Regions from separate parts of the Nesterenkonia sp. AN1 genome, predicted to be linked through region 1. Evidence: riboswitches for the same ligand, from Rfam matches in the RefSeq annotation. Region 1 holds a riboswitch; the other holds the start of a gene.
The links. A riboswitch is a leader RNA that binds a small molecule or an ion and turns the genes downstream of it on or off. The one in region 1 is predicted to bind S-adenosylmethionine.
Positions count from the first base shown of each region.

Region 2: linked by a shared signal. The riboswitch ahead of BG28_RS15790 (acyl-CoA dehydrogenase family protein) and the one ahead of BG28_RS12680 (nitrite/sulfite reductase) in region 1 are both predicted to bind S-adenosylmethionine.

Region 1 is NZ_JEMO01000024.1:36,545-46,056, reverse strand. Features, by position in the region: gene argJ (bifunctional glutamate N-acetyltransferase/amino-acid acetyltransferase ArgJ) at 1-789, shown strand, start outside; gene argB (acetylglutamate kinase) at 801-1,745, shown strand; gene BG28_RS12705 (acetylornithine transaminase) at 1,742-3,103, shown strand; gene argF (ornithine carbamoyltransferase) at 3,100-4,074, shown strand; gene BG28_RS12695 (arginine repressor) at 4,076-4,576, shown strand; gene BG28_RS12690 (sirohydrochlorin chelatase) at 4,681-5,523, shown strand; gene BG28_RS12685 (sulfurtransferase) at 5,520-6,356, shown strand; SAM riboswitch class I at 6,431-6,527, shown strand; gene BG28_RS12680 (nitrite/sulfite reductase) at 6,532-8,304, shown strand; gene BG28_RS12675 (phosphoadenylyl-sulfate reductase) at 8,301-9,095, shown strand; gene cysD (sulfate adenylyltransferase subunit CysD) at 9,213-9,512, shown strand, end outside.
Region 2 is NZ_JEMO01000006.1:179,047-188,558, reverse strand. Features, by position in the region: gene BG28_RS04750 (O-acetylhomoserine aminocarboxypropyltransferase/cysteine synthase family protein) at 1-1,054, opposite strand, end outside; gene acs (acetate--CoA ligase) at 1,051-3,135, opposite strand; gene BG28_RS04740 (flavin reductase family protein) at 3,151-3,681, opposite strand; SAM riboswitch class I at 3,690-3,776, opposite strand; SAM riboswitch class I at 3,953-4,039, shown strand; gene BG28_RS15790 (acyl-CoA dehydrogenase family protein) at 4,045-4,713, shown strand; gene BG28_RS15785 (hypothetical protein) at 4,683-5,321, shown strand; gene BG28_RS04730 (LLM class flavin-dependent oxidoreductase) at 5,333-6,736, shown strand; gene BG28_RS04725 (ABC transporter permease) at 6,856-7,692, opposite strand; gene BG28_RS04720 (aliphatic sulfonate ABC transporter substrate-binding protein) at 7,689-8,765, opposite strand; gene BG28_RS04715 (ABC transporter ATP-binding protein) at 8,974-9,512, opposite strand, start outside.

The DNA of each region.
Region 1 (9,512 bases):
GCCGTAGCGCAGCTGGAACCGGCCGAGGCCGCCGGAGCGCGGGCGGCGCAGGCGATCATGACCACAGACTCGGTCATGAAGGTCTCCACCGCGACCGGTGCGGAGTTCACCATCGGCGGGATGGCCAAGGGTGCCGGCATGCTCGCCCCCGGGATGGCCACGATGCTCTCGGTGGTCACCACCGACGCGGTCATCGCGGCGCCCGACCTCGACGCCGCGCTGCGCGAGGCCGTCCGGCTCAGCTTCAACCGCGCCGACTCCGATGGCTGCATGTCCACCAACGACACCGTGATCGCGATGGCCTCCGGGGCGCATCCGCAGGCCGACCCCTCCGGAGTGGACCTGGCGGAGTTCCAGGCGGCGCTGAACCAGGTGTGCCAGGACCTCGCGACCCAGCTCATCGCCGACGCCGAGGGCGCTCACCACGAGATCGCGATCTCCACGATCAACGCCGCGACCGAAGAGCAGGCCGAGACCGCAGGCCGCTCCGTGGCCCGCTCCAACCTGTTCAAGACCGCGATCTTCGGCCAGGACCCCAACTGGGGCCGGATCCTCTCCGCCGTCGGGACCACCGACGTGGACTTCGACCCCTCCACCATCGACGTCAGCGTCAACGGGGTGTGGATCTGTCGCGCCGGAGGGATCGGGGAGGACCGCGAACTGGTGGACCTGCGCGGGCGCCACGTGAAGGTGGTCATAGATCTGAAGGCCGGCGCCGCCGAGGCCACGATCCTCACCAATGACCTGACCCATGACTATGTGCATGAGAACTCTGCCTACTCCAGCTGAAGAAGGACCCGATGACCTCCAGCATGAAACCCCGCGACGCCGGGAGCCTGAGCTCCGCCGGTGAGAAGGCCTCCGTCCTGGTCGAGGCGCTGCCCTGGATCCAGAAGTTCGCCGGAGAGACCATCGTGATCAAGTACGGCGGCAACGCCATGATCAACGACGAGCTGCGCCGCGCCTTCGCCGAGGACGTGGTCTTCCTGCGCCACGTCGGGGTCAACCCGGTGGTGGTGCACGGGGGAGGGCCTCAGATCAACGCGATGCTCCAGACCCTGGGCATCGAATCCGAGTTTCGCGCCGGACAGCGGGTGACCACCCCCGAGGCCATGGATGTGGTCCGGATGGTGCTCACCGGGCAGGTCGGCCGCGAGCTGATCGGCCTGATCAACAGCCACGGCCCCTACGCGGTGGGCCTTTCCGGGGAGGACGCCGCGCTGCTGCGTGCCACCCGCACCACCGTGGAGATCGACGGCGAGACCGTGGACCTCGGACTGGTCGGCGAGGTCAGCGGGGTCAACCCCGACGCGATCACCGACCTGCTCGACGCTGGGCGGATCCCGGTGATCTCCACCATCGCCCCGGAGTTCGACTCCACCGCCGCCGACGCCACCCCCACCGGCGAGGTGCTCAACGTCAACGCCGATCTCGCCGCCGCCGCCGTCGCCTCGGCTCTGGGCGCGGCCAAACTGGTGATGCTCACCGATGTGGAGGGCCTCTACGCCAACTGGCCGGACAAGTCCTCGCTGATCTCCTCGCTGAGCGCCAGCGACCTGCGGGCGATGCTGCCCAGCCTGGAATCCGGCATGATCCCGAAGATGACCGCGGCGCTGAAGGCCGTGGAGGCCGGGGTCCCACGCGCCCATGTGGTCGACGGCCGGGCACCGCACTCGATGCTGTTGGAGATCGTCACCACCGAGGGCGTCGGCACCCAGATCGTTCCCGATGGGGAGGCCGCATGAATGCCCAGAACACCCCCGAGGCTCAGGCCGCTGACCTGAACAGCGCTGATCTGAACAGCGCTGACCTCACCAGCGCTGACCTGAACAGCGCGGATCTCACCAGCGCCGATCTCAACAGTGCGGCGCTCGCGGCGGAACCCGGTGAGGCGCTGCTGGCGCGCTACACCGCGTCGCTGCTCGGGGTCTTCGGCACTCCGCAGCGCGTCCTGGTCCGCGGCTCCGGCGCCACGGTATGGGACGCCGACGGCCGGGAGTACCTGGACCTGCTCGGCGGGATCGCGGTCAACGCGCTGGGCCACGCCCACCCGCTGATCACCAGCGTGGTCTCATCCCAGCTGAGCACCCTGGGACACATCTCGAACTTCTTCACCAGCCCGACCCAGATCGCGCTGGCCGAGAAGCTGCTGCACCTGGCCCAGGCCCCCACCGGCTCTAAGGCGTTCTTCACCAACTCCGGCACCGAGGCCAATGAGGCCGCGTTCAAGCTGGCACGCCGCCACGGCGGCCAGGACCGGCCGCGGATCATCGCCCTGGAGCACGGCTTCCACGGACGCACCATGGGCGCACTGGCGATGACGCACAAGCCCAGCTACCGGGAACCCTTCGAACCGCTGCCCGGCGGCGTGGAATGGGTGCCCGCCGGGGATGCCGAGGCGCTGCGCGCCGCGGTGGATGAGACCGTGGCTGCGGTGATCATCGAACCCGTCCAGGGTGAAGCCGGTGTCCACGGCCACCCGGCCGGATACCTGCAGGCCGCCCGGGAGATCACCCGCGCCGCCGGGGCGCTGTTGATCTTCGATGAGGTGCAGACCGGCATCGGCCGCACCGGCTCATGGTTCGCCTCCGCCCCGTCAGACTCCTCCCTGTCAGACTCCTCCCCGGTGATCCCGGACGCGATGACCCTGGCCAAAGGCCTCGGCGGTGGGTTCCCGATCGGGGCGATGCTCACCTTCGGGGAACACGCCAGCACGCTGCTGAACCCCGGCCAGCACGGGACCACCTTCGGCGGCAACCCTGCGGCCACCGCCGCCGCGCTGGCCACGCTGCACGTGATCGAATCCACCGACCTGCTGGATCAGGTCCGGGAGGTCAGCGCCTACGCGGCCGCCCGGCTCGCCGAGCTCGACTTCGTCACCGAGGTCCGAGCCCATGGGCTGCTGATCGGCTTCGACCTGGAGGCCGCCGCCGGTCAGGCGCTGGCGCCTGCCATGGTCGCCGCGGCCCTGGAGGCGGGTTTCATCATCAACGCCACCGGCCCGTCCACGCTGCGCCTGGCCCCGCCGCTGATCATCACCACGGAGCAGATCCAGCAGTTCGTCGATGCCCTTCCCGAGATCCACCGCAGGAGCACCTCATGACCGTCCGCCACTTCCTCACCGACCTGGACCTCAGCCCCGCCGAACTGGACCAGGTGCTGACCCTCGCGGCGCATATGAAGGCCCACCCCTACGCGATCAAGGCCCTGGCCGGGCCCCAGACCGCCGCGGTCTTCTTCGACAAGACCTCCACCCGGACCCGGTTCTCCTTCGTGGCCGGGATCTCCGCGCTCGGCGGCACCCCGCTGGTGGTGAACCCCGGGGAGTCCCAGCTCGGCCATAAGGAGACCATCGCCGACACCGCCCGAGTGCTGGACCGGATGGTCAGCCTGATCATCTGGCGCACCTTTGCCCAGTCCGGGCTTCAGGAGATGGCGGCGCACAGCGCGGTCCCGGTGATCAACGCACTCTCCGACGACTACCACCCCTGCCAGCTGCTCGCGGATCTGCTGACCCTGCGCGAACATCTCGGCGGCACACAGGGTCGCTCCCTGGCCTACCTGGGCGACGCGGCGAACAACATGGCCAACTCCTATCTGCTCGCCGGGGTCAACGCCGGCATGGATGTCCGCATCGCCGGCCCCGCCGGCTACCTGCCTGAGCAGCGCATCATCGACGCCGCCCAGGCCCGCGCCGAGCAGACCGGGGCCAAGGTGCTGATCACCACCGATCCGGTCCAGGCGCTGGCCGGCGCCGAGGCGGTGGCCACCGATACCTGGGTCTCGATGGGACAGGAGGAGGAGAAGCAGCAGCGACTCGAGCTCTTCGGGGACTACCGGGTCGACGCGGCGGCCATGGCGCATGCCGACCCGGGCGCCGTCGTCCTGCACTGCCTTCCGGCCTACCGCGGAGTCGAGATCAGCGCCGAGGTCCTCGACGGGGCGCAGTCGGTGGTCTGGGATGAGGCGGAGAACCGGCTGCACGCGCAGAAGGCGCTGATGGCCTGGCTGTTGGTGCGCTCCGGGCTCGCCGACGCGCAGACCGCGGAACTGGTCCGGGCAGGGGAACGCTGAGATGGCACCGACCACCAAGACCGCGCGGCACGCGAAGATCCGTGAGCTGATCTCCCGCTCCCAGGTCCGGTCCCAGGCTGAGCTGGCCGAACGCCTCGCCGACGCCGGGGTCACGGTGACCCAGGGGACGCTCTCGCGGGACCTGGTGGAGATCGGCGCCGCCCGGGTGCGCGGCGCCCAGGGTGCGCTGATCTATGCGGTGCCCTCCGACGGACATGACCGTGAGCTGCAGGCCGACCAGACCGACGCGACGACGACGGCGCGGCTGATCGCGCTGTGCAAGGACCTCTTGGTCTCTGCCGAGCCCAGCGCGAACCTGGTCATCCTGCGCACTCCGCCCGGAGCCGCCCAGTTCCTGGCCAGCGCGGTGGACCACGCCGGGATCCCAGAGGTACTGGGCTGCATCGCCGGAGACGACACGATCATGGTGGTCACCACCGAGCCCGACGGGGGAGCCGCGGTGGCGCACCGCTTCACCGGATTCGCCGAGGGCCGGGGCTAGCCGCGGCGCTGCTCACACCGCGCTGACCGGCGCACCAGGAAATAAACGTTCATATCAATGTTCATAATGGTGCACCCTCTGGTGTCGGCCACTACTGTGCACCTATGCGAACACAGACAACAGCGCTCGTAGGCATTTCCCACGGCACCTCATCGAAGCGCGGCCAGGCCGTGGTGCGTCAGCTCATCGACGACGTCGCCCACCGGCTCCACGCCCCAGGGTCACCTGCGAGTCCATCCGAGACTCCACCGGACGTTTCTTCCGAGACCCCGCCCAAGACTTCGCCAGGGATTCCACCGGCGAGCCCGCCCACCGTGCGACTCGGCCACGTCGACGTGCAGCAGCCCGACGTTGACGCCACCCTGGGCAGCCTTCCTGCGGGCATGGGTGCGACCATCGTGCCGCTGCTGCTCTCCACCGGGTTCCACGTCAACGTGGATCTGCGCGAGGCGATGCAGAACCTCACCCGACCGGCCACGCTGTGCCGCGCGCTCGGCCCCGATGGTCGACTGACCGAGCTGCTGGCTCATCGGCTGGGGGAGATCGGCGCCGATCCCGACCGGGACATCATCATCCTCGGCGCGGCAGGCTCCTCCGACGGCTCGGCGGTCCGCGACTGCGAGACCGCCGCCGCGATGCTCGGGAGCCATCTCGGAGTCGAGGTCCACGAGTCCTATCTCTCCTTCGCGCAGCCCAGCGTCACCGCGGCGGTGGCGCGTGCCCGCGCCGAGCACCCTGGGCGGCGCGTGGTGGTGGCGAGCTATCTGCTGGCCCCGGGCTACTTCCAGACGCTGCTCGAATCGGCCGGCGCCGACCTGACCGCCGAGCCGCTGCTGGCTTCCGGTCGCCCCACGGCTCCGGCGCAGCTCGTCGACCTCGTGCTGGAGCGGTATTCCAAAGCCGTGCCCGTGCCGGCCTCCGCACCCCAGCCGCAGGAGGCGTCATGACCGGCGTGCCCACCTTGCCCGAGGTCAGCATCACCGTGGAGGAGCTCCGCGCCCTCCAGCGCACCGGTGCGCCGCTGACGCTGCTCGATGTCCGATGGCGGCAAGACCGCCCGGAGGGCCTTCCCGAATACCTGGCTGGGCACATCCCGGGTGCGGTGTTCGTCGACCTGGAATACGAGCTCAGCACCCCGGACCGGCCCGCAGGGGATGGCGCGCATCCGCTGCCCGACCCTGCCGCGTTCCAGGAGTCGGTGCGCCGCTGGGGCATTGGTCCGGAGGACACCGTGGTGGTCTATGACGACCTGAAGAACTTCTCCTCGGCGCGCGCCTGGTGGCTGCTGCGCCATGCGGGCCTTGCCGATGTGCGGGTGCTCGACGGCTCGCTGCGCGCCTGGGTCCAGGCCGGGCATGCCCTCGCTGAGGGCTTCGAGCTGCCTGAGGCCACGGAGGCGGAGATCAGGTTCGGGGCGATGAAGACCGCGGACCTGGGTGAGATCGCGGCCCTCGGATCCGAGGCGCAGCTGATCGACGCCCGATCCGCCCAGCGCTACGCCGGTGACGGGCGCATCCCGGGGGCGCTGAACGCGCCGGTCGCCGGGAACGTCGACGACCATGGACGGCTGCTCCCGGCTGCCCAGCTGCAGCAGTGCTACCTGGAGCTCGGGGTGAAGCCCGGGGTCCCCGTCTACTGCTACTGCGCCTCCGGAGTCCACTCCGCGTACGCGGTGCTCGCGCTCAGCGCTGCGGGCTTCGACCCGGTGCTCTTCCCCGGAGGATTCGGCCAGTGGGTCCACGGGGGAGACCGCACAGTTCACCCCACTCTTCGTCCATGAACTTTAATGACACATATATTTGATAAGTTCAGGTTTGTATTTTAGTGTGGAGTATCGCACCGCACGAGGGCGACCAACCATCCAGAGCGGCTGAGAGACCTGGCTCGACGACGCCGCAGCAACCCGGAACCGCATGCACATGCCGGGTGCTCACGCCGGGAACGATGGAGGCATTTTGTCGACCGATACAGCTACCACGACCGCCGCCAGCAGGCGGCCCGACCGTTCATCCCCACGGCCTAACGGCCAGTGGAAGATCGACGGCAAGGACCCGCTGAACCACAACGAGGAGCTCAAGCAGGCCGACGACGGCCTGAACGTCCGCGAGCGGATCGAACAGGTCTACTCCAAGGAGGGCTTCGACTCGATCCACTCCGATGACCTGCGCGGCCGCTTCCGCTGGTGGGGCCTCTACACCCAGCGACGCCCCGGAGTCCCCGCCGGTGCGCACAACTCGCTGCCCCCGGAGGAGGTCGACGACAAGTACTTCATGCTCCGGGTCCGGATCGACGGCGGCGCACTGACCACCGAGCAGCTGCGCGTGGTCGGTCAGATCGCCGTGGACTTCGCCCGCAACACTGCGGACCTGACCGACCGGCAGAACATCCAGCTGCACTGGGTGCAGGTCGAGGACGTCCCGGAGATCTGGCGCCGCCTCGAGTCCGTGGACCTGGGCACCACGGAGGCCTGCGGAGACGTTCCGCGGGTGATTCTGGGCTCTCCCGTGGCTGGGATCTGCGCAGAAGAGATCATCGACCCCTCTCCGGTGATCGCCGAGATCGCCCGCCGCTACATCGGGGACTCCACGCTCTCGAACCTCCCACGCAAGTACAAGACCGCGATCACCGGACACCCCAGCCAGGACGTGGTCCACGAGATCAACGACTTCGGCCTGGTCGGCGTCGTCCACCCCGAACACGGCCCGGGCTACGACGTCTGGGTCGGCGGGGGACTCTCCACCAACCCCCGGCTCGCCGAACGCCTCGGGGTCTTCACCACCGAGGACGAGGCGCCGGATGTGTGGCACGCGGTGACCCAGGTCTTCCGCGACTACGGCTACCGACGGCTGCGGCAGAAGGCCAGACTGAAGTTCCTGCTCAATGACTGGGGCCCGGAGAAGTTCCGGCAGGTCGTCGAGGACGAATACCTGGGCCACCGGCTCCGGGACGGGCTGCCTGCTCCCGCGCCGAGCCGCCCAGGGGACCACGTAGGCGTCCACCGGCAGAAGGACGGGCGCTACTACATCGGCGCCGCTCCCGTCGTCGGCCGGGTCAACGGGGAGCTGCTGGTGAAGCTGGCCGAGCTGCTGGAGGCCAACGGGTCTCACCGGCTGCGCACCACCCCGCACCAGAAGCTCGTGGTGCTCGACGTGCCCGAGCAGAACCTGGCCACGGTCAAGGCCGGGCTGAGCGACCTGGGTCTCGACCCCGATCCCACCGTCTTCCGCCGATCCACGATGGCCTGCACTGGCATCGAGTTCTGCAAGCTGGCGATCGTGGAGACCAAGACCACCGCCCAGAAGACGATCTCCGCACTGGAGATCCGGCTCGCGGACGTGGCCGATCAGCTTCCCGAGCGGCTCACCCTGCACATCAACGGCTGCCCGAACTCCTGCGCCCGCATTCAGACCGCCGACATCGGGCTTAAGGGACAGCTGCTGCCCGACCCCGACGGCGAGAAGACGCCCGGCTTCCAGGTCCACCTGGGCGGAGGGCTGGCCTCCTCCGATCGGGAGGATCCAGGGCTCGGTCGGACGGTCCGCGGCCTGAAGGTCACCGTGGAGGGGCTGGTCGACTACACCGAGGCGCTGATCCGTCGCTACCTGCGCACCCGGGACAGCTCCAGCGAGTCCTTCGCAGCCTGGGCCCACCGGGTGGAGGAGGGTCAGCTGCAGCTGGAGGAACCAGAGCCGCAGCTGCAGGAACCCGCGAAGGGGGCGGTCTCATGACGGACCCGACCCCGAGCACCAGCCGCTCCACCAGCAGCGTCAGCTCGACCAGAACCGCCAGTTCCAGCACCGACCTCACCACCAGCGCCGACGCGTCCCGAGAACTCGCCGCATCCGGGGCTGAGGCGCTGGGCGTGGAGTCCCGCGCTGAGGACGTCATCGCCTGGGTGGCCGAGAACTTCTCCGCCCGTGAGGTCGCGGTGGCCTGCTCCATGCAGGACTCGGTCCTGCCGGCCCTGGTCGCCGACCAGCTTCCCAGTGTGGACGTGCTGTTCCTGGAGACCGGATATCACTTCGTGGAGACCATCGCTGCACGCAATGAGGTGGCTCGCGCGCTCGACGTCACCGTCGTCGATGTCCTGCCCCGGCTCAGCGTGGCCGAGCAGGACCGCGTCCACGGCAAGGACCTCTTCAAGACCGATCCGGCCGCCTGCTGCCGGATGCGCAAGATGGACCCGCTGGGCGAGGTGCTCACCGGCTACCGGCTCTGGTTCACCGGCGTCCGCCGCGACGAGGCACCCACCAGGGTCGACACGCCCCTGGTCACCTGGGACGAACTGCATGGCCTGATCAAGGTCAACCCGCTGGCCACCTGGACCTTCGATGACCTGGTGGAGCATTCGCAGCGCAACGGCCTGCCGGTGAACCCGCTGCTCGACAACGGCTACCCCTCCATCGGGTGCAAGCCCTGCACCCTCCCGGTGGCGCCGGGGGAGGATCCTCGCTCGGGCCGCTGGGCCGGATCCGGGAAGGTCGAATGCGGCATCCACACCACCGAGGCGACGGCCTAGCCGCACCCGCCGCGGGGCGCCCCCAGCCCTGCAGACGCTCCACCGACTCCCCGGCGGTGGCGGCGTCGTCTGACCGACCATCCTCTGCCCCGCCTGACCATACCGAAAGGCCCCCTCATGACCAGTGCTCTCTCCGCTGAGGCACCGACCGCTCCGCCGGCACCTGCGGGCACCGCGGTGCTGGCACGACTTGAAGCCGAAGCGATCCATATCATCCGTGAGGTCGTGGCGGAGTTCGATCGCCCCGCGATGCTCTTCTCCGGCGGCAAGGATTCGGTGGTGATGCTCCACCTGGCGATCAAGGCGTTCGCTCCGGGTCCCGTCCCCTTCCCGGTGGTCCACATCGACACCGGGCACAACTTCCCCGAGGTCATCGAGTTCCGGGACCGCACCGTGGAGCGTCACGGTCTGCGCCTG
Region 2 (9,512 bases), on a different contig from region 1:
CCCGGCCGCCGCGGATGCCGAAGCTGAACACTGAGCCCACACCCTTGGGCAGCATCTCTTTGGCCCGATCGTGGTCGGCGTGGGAAGGCAGCCCGGCGTAGTTGACGTAGTCCACCCGGTCATCGGCCTCGAGCCATTCCGCGACCTTCTGGGCGTTGGCCACGTGCTCATCGATCCGCTGCGGCAGGGTCTCGATGCCCTGGATGAGGTTGAATGCGGCCTGCGGGCCCAGCGAGGGCCCGATGTCGCGCAGCTGCTCGGCACGCAGCTTGGTGAGGAAGCCGTATTCGCCGAAGTTGCCCCACCAGGAGAGCCCGCCGTAGGAGGCCACCGGTTCGGTCATCGCCGGGAAGTTGCCGTTGTCCCAGGGGAACTCGCCGGACTCCACGATCACCCCGCCCAGCGTGGTGCCGTGACCGCCCATGAACTTGGTGACCGAATGGATCACGATGTCCGCGCCGTGCTCGAAGGGCCGGATCAGATACGGGGTGGTCAGCGTGGAGTCCACCACCAGGGGTACGCCGTGCCGATGCGCGACCTCGGAGAGTCCGCGCAGGTCAGCGATGTCTGAGCTGGGGTTCGCGACGACCTCGGTATAGACCACCTTGGTGTTCTCCTGCATCGCGGCCTCGTAGTCCGCCGGCTCCAGCGAGTCCACGAAGGTGGTCTCGATCCCGAAGCGGCGCAGCGTGACGTCGAGCTGGGTGATCGTGCCGCCGTAGAGCTTCGAGCTGGCCACGATGTGGTCCCCGGAGCCGCAGAGTGCGGCGAAGACCAGGAACTCGGCGCTCATCCCGGAGGCGGTGGCCACCGCTCCGATGCCGCCCTCCAGCGAGGCGACGCGTTCCTCCAGCGCCGAGACCGTGGGGTTGCCGATCCGAGAGTAGATGTTGCCGTACTTCTGCAGCGCGAAGAGGTTCGCGGCGTCGTCGGTGTCCTTGAACACGAAGGAGGTGGACTGATGGATGGGCACGGCACGCGATCCGTAGACGGCATCGGGGACGGCCCCGGCGTGCAGGGCGCGGGTGCGGAAGCCGAACTGGCGATCGCTCATGTAGCTACCTCTTCTCTCCTCGGCGCGGTCCCGCGCCGTTGGCAGATCTCTTGGATCCTCGGTACACAGGGTTCATTCTGCAGGCTTGTGGTGTCTCCCAGCCTCTGCCCGTCATGGAGCTGGGTCAGCAGTCGGCGCATGATCTTCCCGGAGCGGGTCTTGGGCACCTCCGGCACCGGGATCACCGTGCGGGGTTTCGCCACCGGGCCGATCACCTCGCCCACATGGCTGCGCAGCGCCGAGAGCAGCTCCCGCTCGGCCTGGCTTCCCTCACCCCCGGCGGCCTGAAGCCGCTGGCGGGCGGCGGTGCTCAGGACGGTGAAGGCGACGGCGGCGTGCCCGGTCATCTCATCGAACACCGGGCAGACCCCGGCCTCGACCACATCGGGGTGCGCGATCAGTGCGGATTCGATCTCGATGGTCGAGAGCCGGTGGCCGGAGATGTTGATGACGTCATCGATGCGGCCCAGGATCCAGATGTCCCCATCCTGATCCTTCCGTGCACCGTCTCCGGCGAGGAACCAGCCCCGATCGGCGTACTTCTCCCAATAGGAGGTGAAGTACCGCTCAGGATCTCCCCAGACGGTCCGGGCCATCGAAGGCCCGGTGTGGGTCAGCACGATGTTGCCCTGGGTGCCGGCGGCCACCGGGTGTCCGGCCTCGTCCACGACGGCGGCGCCCCAGCCCGGCAGCTCGCGGGTCGCGGCCCCCGGCTTGAGCCCAGCGTCCTCCGGGCGCGGGGAGAGCACCGTGGACCCGGATTCGGACTGCCACCAGGTGTCCACCATCGGAAGCGCCGGTCGGCCGGCGTCGTCGGTGGTGTCTCGACCGATCTCACGGCGGATCCAGTGCCAGGCCTCGGGGTTGACGGCCTCGCCCACGGTGCCTGCGAGTCGGACCGAGGAGAGGTCGTACTGCGCCGGGACCCCCTCCGGGAACCAGCCCATCAGGGAGCGCACCAGGGTGGGGGCGGTGTAGTACGTGGTGACGTGATGGCGTTCGATGATCTCGAAGTGGCGGCCCTCGTGCGGGGTGTTGGGGGTGCCCTCGAAGATCACCTGGGTCGCACCAGCGGCCAGCGGCCCGTAGATCTCATAGGTGTGCGCGGTGACCCAGGCCAGGTCGGCGGTGCACCAGTGGACGTCCTTCTCGCGCCGGGCCGGATCGGGGTGGGCGAAGAGCCGCAGGTAGCTGTAGAGCGCACCGGTGAGGTAGCCGCCGGTGGTATGCACCAGACCCTTGGGCCTTCCGGTGGTCCCGGAGGTGTACATGATGAACAGCTCGTTCTCGGCGTCGAAGAACTCCGGGATGTGCTCGGCAGAGGCGGTCTCCACCACGTCATGCCACCAGAGGTCCCGTCCCGGGGTCCATTCCACGACCGAACCGGTGCGCCGGATCACCAGGACGTGCTCGAGGTTGCCGCCGTGCTCGGCCGTGGCCCCGGCGACGGCGGCATCGGCATTGGCCTTCACCGGCACCGCCTTGCCGCGGCGGTATTGACCATCGGTGGTGACCAGCAGCTTCGCACCGGTGTCCTCGACCCGGAACTTCAGCGCCTCCGCGGAGAAGCCGCCGAAGACCAGCGAGTGCACCGCGCCGATCCGGGCGCAGGCCAGGGTGACCACGATGGTCTCGACCAGCACCGGCAGATAGATCACCACGCGATCCCCACGGGTGACCCCCATGGCGCTCAGCGCATTCGCCGCCTGGTTGACCCGCCGGCCCAGCTCGGCGTAGCTGACGTCCGCGCGGTCTCCCGGCTCGCCCTCGAAGTGCAGCGCGATCTTCTCCCCGCGTCCGGCGGCGACATGGCGGTCCACGCAGTTCACCGCGGCGTTGAGCGTTCCGCCCTCGTACCAGCCGATCTTCGGGCCGCGTCGGGTCACCGAGCTCGGCGGGGTCCAGGAATGGGTGGTCTCCCAGGGGGTGGACCAGTCCAGCAGGTTCGCCGCGTCGGACCAGAAGGCCAGACGTTGGTCCTCATCCTGCGGATCCGCCCAGGTGTGCACGGCGGCGGGATGCGCCGGATCTTCCGGGACGCTCGCGTCTGCGGGCACGGTGGAGCGAGGGTGGGTGGTCAAGAAGGGTCCTTCGGGTCAGCTCAACGGGGCCAGGGTCTTGAACTCGTGCTGGTGGAAGACCAGCCCGGCGGCACCCTCGGTGAAGCCCAGGTCCAGGATCTCGAGCACGATGATGTCGTGGTCCCCGGCGCGGACCTGGTCATAGATCCGGGTGCGCAGCCACATCGGCACGCCCTCGAGCAGCAGCGCCGAGCCCTGGAGCTGGTAGTCCACCCCGGTGAAGCGGTTGGCGCGGTCCTTCGAGGCGATCTGCCGGCACAGCCCGTTCTGATCGCGGCCGAGCACCGAGATTCCCAGTTCCCCGCCGCTGCGCTCGAGCTTCGGCCAGGTGGAGGAATTGTGCTGCACCGCCAGGGTGACCAGGGGCGGTTCCAGCGAGACGCCCACTGTGAAGGTGGACGCGATGATCGCCTCGGGGGTCCCGTCGATCTCCGCGCCGACCGCGACGATCCCCTGCGGGAACTGCGCCAGGGCATGGCGCAGCGCAAAGGAGTCCACGCGAGATGCTGCGGTGGGGTTCTCGAGGGTGCGTGCAGGGACAGACATGCGAATCAACTCCATCGGTCCTGGCGTTAGCACCCGGCGTATCCGGGTTGCTGCGGCGTCTCTGAGCCAGATCTCTCAGCCGCTCGGGATGGTTACAGGTCCACGCTACGCGTGGTCCCGCCGACCAGCAAGAATCGCTCGCACTGTGAGACGCCACATGACATTCCGCCGCCAGACGCAGCCCGGCAGTGTGCAGCAGCGGCAGAGTTCAGACGTGCGGCGTCATGTGAACTTGACGAATCAGTCCTTGCGCACTCTATATTTAGCGTCATCACCATCCAGAGCGACCGAGGGATCTGGCCCGCAGACGTCGCAGCAACCCGGGAATGCCGGGTGCTACCGCCAGAATCGATGGAGGAAAGAATGAACATTCAACTGCCTGTGCCCCAGATTCTTCGCGACGCCATCGAGCGCGTGGGGCTCTCCGCGCTCGACCGAGAGCGCAGCCGGGAACTCGCCCGCAGTGAGGTCAGGGAGCTCGTCTCCTGCGGCATCGGACGGCTTCGGGTGCCCGAGTCGGCCGGGGGCCACGGACTGGACTGGGTTCAGACCACCGAGGTCCTTGTGGAGCTCGCAGCCCAGGACAGCAACATCCCGCAGGTGCTGCGCGGCCACTTCGCGGTCCAGGAGGATCTGCTGTGGCGCTCAGGTGCCGCACCAGGTTCTGCGCCCGAGGCCGGGCCCGTCGTGCAGCGCTGGCTCGCGCGGCTGGTGGCGGGAGAGCTGGTCGGCAACGCCTGGACCGAGCCGGGGAAGGGTGGCTTCCACCAGTCCGGCACCGTGGTCAGCGAGACCGCCCACGGGCACGTGGTCAACGGGGTGAAGTACTACACCACGGGTGCGATCTTCGCGGACTGGCTCGACGTCACCGCCCGGGATGCCGCCGGCAATGAGCTTGCGGTACTCGTGCGCCGGGACCAGCCAGGCGTGGAGATCGACGACGACTGGGACGGCTTCGGTCAGCGCACCACCGGATCAGGCACCGCCCGGCTGACCGACGCGTGGTGGAGGAGGCCGAGCTGCGCGGGCTGAGTGACCGCTTCCCGTATCAGACCGCGCTGTACCAGCACTTTCTGCTGATCGTGCTTGCCGGTGTCGCCGAGGCCGCGGCCCGTGACGCGGCCGCGCTGCTGCATGAGCGCTCGCGGACCTTCTCCCACGCCAACACTCGCACCCCGCGCACCGACCCGCAGCTGCTGCAGGCCGTCGGTGAGGTGGATGCGGTGGCGGCGCTGGCGCGTGCGCAGGTCCTCGCCACCGCGGCGAGCCTGGATGCGGCCTTCGCCGAGCGAGGCAGTGCCAGCGATGCCCAGATCGAGGCTGCCAATGCGGTGGAGCTGGCCACCGGACGCGCCCAGGTGGCGCTGCACCGCCCCGTGCTGGAGGCGGTCACCCGGATCTTCGATGTCCTCGGCGCCTCCGGGGTGAGCCAGTCCCGAAGCCTGGACCGGCACTGGCGCAACGCCCGCACCGTCACCAGCCACAACCCCTGGGTCTATAAGGCTCGGATCGCCGGAGACCACCGGGTCAACGGCACCGAGCCGGTGCGGCTGTGGAGCGTCGGCGAACCCGATGCCGCGGGGGAGTCCGCCGCCGCCGATGTGCAGAACCTGATCCAGACCACCGACCCGACGTCCTAGGAGACCAACGAATGACCTTCCCGACCACAGAGTCAGGCACGCGCGAGATCCTCTTCAACGCCTTCGACATGAACTGCGTGGTGCATCAGTCCCCGGGACTGTGGCGCCACCCTGAAGACCGCGCCCGGGACTACAACACCATCGGGTACTGGACCGAGGTGGCGCAGATCCTGGAGCGCGGGCTCTTCGACGGCCTCTTCATCGCCGACGTGCTCGGCCCCTACGACGTCTTCGGCTCGAACCCGGAGGCAGCCCTGCGCTCTGGCGCGCAGATCCCGCTGCAGGATCCGTTCCTGCTGGTCTCAGCGATGGCAGCGGTGACGAAGAACCTGGGCTTCGGCATCACCGCCGGCACCGCCTATGAGCACCCCTACCCGTTCTCCCGGCGACTGGGCACCCTGGATCACCTCACCGGCGGCCGCGTGGGCTGGAACGTGGTCACCGGCTATCTGCCCTCTGCCGCGCAGAACATGGGCCAGGACGATCAGATGGAGCACGATCGCCGCTATGACCACGCCGAGGAGTACCTCGACGTCGTCTACAAGCTGCTCGAAGGCTCCTGGGAGGATGACGCCGTCCTCGCCGACAAGGCCTCCGGGGTCTTCACCGACCCGGCGAAGGTCCACCGGATCGAGCACCACGGGGAGTTCTTCAAGACCCCCGGCATCGGCGTGGTGGAGCCCTCCCCGCAGCGCACCCCGGTGATCTACCAGGCCGGGGCCTCTACCCGCGGTCGCGCCTTCGCCGGCAAGCACGCCGAGGCGGTGTTCATCAACCCACCCACCAAGGAGCTGGCCAAGGCCTCCGTGGCCAAGATCCGCGCGGCGGTGGCCGAGGCCGGACGTGATCCCTACTCGGTGCGGATCTTCGCGATGCAGACCATCGTCACCGGTCCCGACGACGCCGCCGCCCAGGCCAAGTACGAGGACCTCACCCAGTACATCGACGCCGAGGGCGGACTGGTGCTGATGTCAGGCTGGATGGGCATCGACCTGAGCCAGTTCGATCTCGACCAGCCGATCGGTGACGTGAAGTCCAACGCCATCCAGTCCACCGTGGAGACCTTCCAGAAGGCCTCGGGCCGGGAGGACGAGGTCTGGACGGTCCGTCAGCTGGCCGAGTGGGTCGGCGTCGGCGGCTTCGGCCCGGTGATCATCGGCGACGGCCCGAGCGCCGCACAGCAGCTCATCGAATGGCAGGAGGAGACCGATGTGGACGGGTTCAACCTGGCTTATCACATCACTCCGGGCACGTTCATCGACGTGGTCGAGCATGTGGTGCCCGAGCTGCAGAAGCTCGGTCGCTATAAGACCGAATACACCCCGGGCACGCTGCGCAATAAGCTCTTCGGCGCCGGTGACCACCTGCCGCAGGAGCACCACGCCTCGCAGTTCCAGCTCCGCCGCAAGAGCTGACCCGGCCCGCAGCGCGAGACCCGGCTCGTAATGCGAGACCGGGGCCTCTGCGTCCTGCCTCGCCGTCGGTGCAGCGGGCAGAACGCGGAAGCCCCGGTCGGGGGGGAGTGGGGGAGCGGCTAGGCCCAGGTCTTGAGCGCCTTGCGCTCGAGGACCCCGAGCAGGGTGTCGGTGAGCTTGCCCAGCAGCGCCAGCAGCACGATGGCCAGCAGCAGCCGGTCGGTGCGACCGTTGTTCTGCGATTCGGTGAGCAGGAAGCCCAGTCCCTCGGCGGCGGCGAGCAGCTCGGCGGCGACCAGGAACAGCCAGGCCTGGGCCAGGCCCAGACGCAGTCCGGAGAATACGCTGGGCACCACGGCGGGCAGCTGGACGGTGCCCAGCAGTCGAAGTCCGTGGAACCCGAAGGCGCGGCCGGCTTCCACCAGCTGCGCGTCCACGTGTCGCAGCGCGGAGTGGATCGCGGTGAACACCGGGAAGAATGCGCCGATCGCGATCAGGATCACTTTCGAATCCTCACCGATCCCGACCCAGAGCAGCAGCAGCGGCACCCAGGCCAGCGAGGGCACGGCGCGGAAGGCTCCCACGGTGGGATTCAGCAGCTTGTCTGCGATGGCGGAGAGCCCGAGCAGCGAGCCCAGCGCCAGCCCCAGCCCGGCACCGATCCCGAAGCCGATCAGCACCCGCTGCAGCGAGATCCCCATGTGCTCGAAGAGGTCCCCGGACTCGAAGAGCCCGACGCCGGCGCTCAGGACCGCCTGTGGGGCAGGCAGCTGGATGGCGGTGAAGGTGCCGGTGACCTCGGTGACCAGCCACCAGAGTGCCAGCAGCAGCACCGGGACGACGGCGCCGATCAGCAGTCCGCCGCCGGGCAGTCCGCGCCGGGCGCGCCGCTGCGGTGAGCCCCCGGGCCCGTCTGCGGGTGCTGCCGCCGTGGGGGTGTCTAGGGTGCTGCTCACTCGTCCTCCTCCTCGATATCTGCCTCGTCTGCGGCGTTCTCGGTGCCCTCGGCCTCGGTGGCCTCGCGGTTCTCCGCGAAATCGGTGTAGAACAGCGAATCCAGCGCCTCATCCACCGCCTCCTGGCTGTCCACATCGCCGTTCTCCACGAAGAATGGTCCGGCAGCCTCCATGGCGGCATAGACGTCATCGCCTGGCACCGGGTCCACCTCGAAGTTGGTGCGCTCGGTGATGACCGCCTCGGCGATCTCCAGCTCGATCCCGGCATACTCGGCGAGGATCTCGGCGGTGCCCTCGGGGTTCTCGTTCGCCCATTCGCGAGCCTGCTCGTAGACGTTGACCACGATCTGGGCGACGTCGGGGTGGTTCTCCACGAAGTCACCGGTGGCGTTGATCACCGAGTAGGTGTTGAAGTCGACGTTGCGGTAGAGCAGCTGCGCGCCCTCGGCCTCAGCCCCGGCCATGATCGGATCCAGTCCGGCCCAGGCGTCCACGTCGCCGTTCTCCAGCGCCTGCCGGCCGTCAGCATGTTGCAGCGCCTGGACCTCGACGTCGTCCACGCTCAGCCCGGCCTCCTGCAGGGCGCGTGCCATGAAGAAGTAGGGATCGGTCGCCAGGGTGGCCGCGATCGAGGCTCCCTCGAGGTCCTCCACGGACTCGATCTCGGAACCCTCCTGGGTCACCAGCGCGGACCACTCGGGCTGGTTCTCGATCAGGATCGTGTGAGTGTCGGCGCCCACGGCGCGGTTGAGCAGCGCGGCGGAACCGGCGGTGGACCCGACGTGGATGTTGCCCGCCCGCAGGTTCTCGTTCGCGCGGTTCGACCCCTGGGACTGCACCCACTGCACGTCGACGTCGAGCTCCTCGAGCTCTTCCTCCAGCCAGCCGTTCTCCAGGATGATCAGGCTCAACGGGTTGTACGTGGCGAAGTCGATGTTCAGCGTCTCCAGCTGATCATCCTCGCCGCCCTCGCCGCAGCCGGTGGCGAGCAGGGCGAGCGCGGCGGCAGCGGAGATGGCCTTCACGGCGGAGCGCGGAGCGCGTGCGGGGCGTGAAGCTGAGGTGCTGGGCATGGGGAGGGCCTTTCGGGTCTTCAATGATGGACAGCATGTGAGTGTTTTTTGGTCATGAGGGTCACGCAGAAACGGCGCCAAGCTCCTGGCTGGATCTGCAGGGGGAGCGCGGATCGGAATGCACCGGGGTGGATCGGTGCGGCCTGGGCCGGACCAGCGGTGAGGCGTCAGACCTGAGCCCGGCGCATCGGTGCGTGGAGAGTGCCGGTCAGTGGCTGTGTGAGTCCACGCCGAGACCGGAGAAGAGCTCGCCGCGCAGTGCAGCGAGCTCTGCGGAGGCGCGATCTCGTGGCCGCTGCCCGGGCACGCTGAGGAGCCGCGCGATCGTGGCGCCCTCGGCGGGATGTGGTTCTGCCAGGTCCGGCCCCAGGAGCAGCACCCGATCGGCCAGCTGCAGCGCCTCGTCCACGTCGTGGGTGACCAGCAGCACCGTGGTCCCGGTCTGGGCATGCACATCCAGGAGCAGGTCCTGCATCTTCAGCCGGGTGAGCGCGTCCAGGGCGCCGAAGGGCTCATCGAGCAGCAGCACCCCGGGGCGGCGGGCCAGGGCGCGGGCCAGTGAGGCGCGCTGCGCCATGCCCCCGGAGATCTCCCGGGGTCGCAGCGAGGCTCGGTCATGCAGCCCGACCAGCTTCAGGAGCTCATCCACGCGCTCACGGCCCTCGGCCTTGGAGAGGCTGCGCGGCAGCCCCAGGCTGACGTTCTTGTGGATCGAGCGCCAGGGCAGCAGTCGCGGCTCCTGGAATC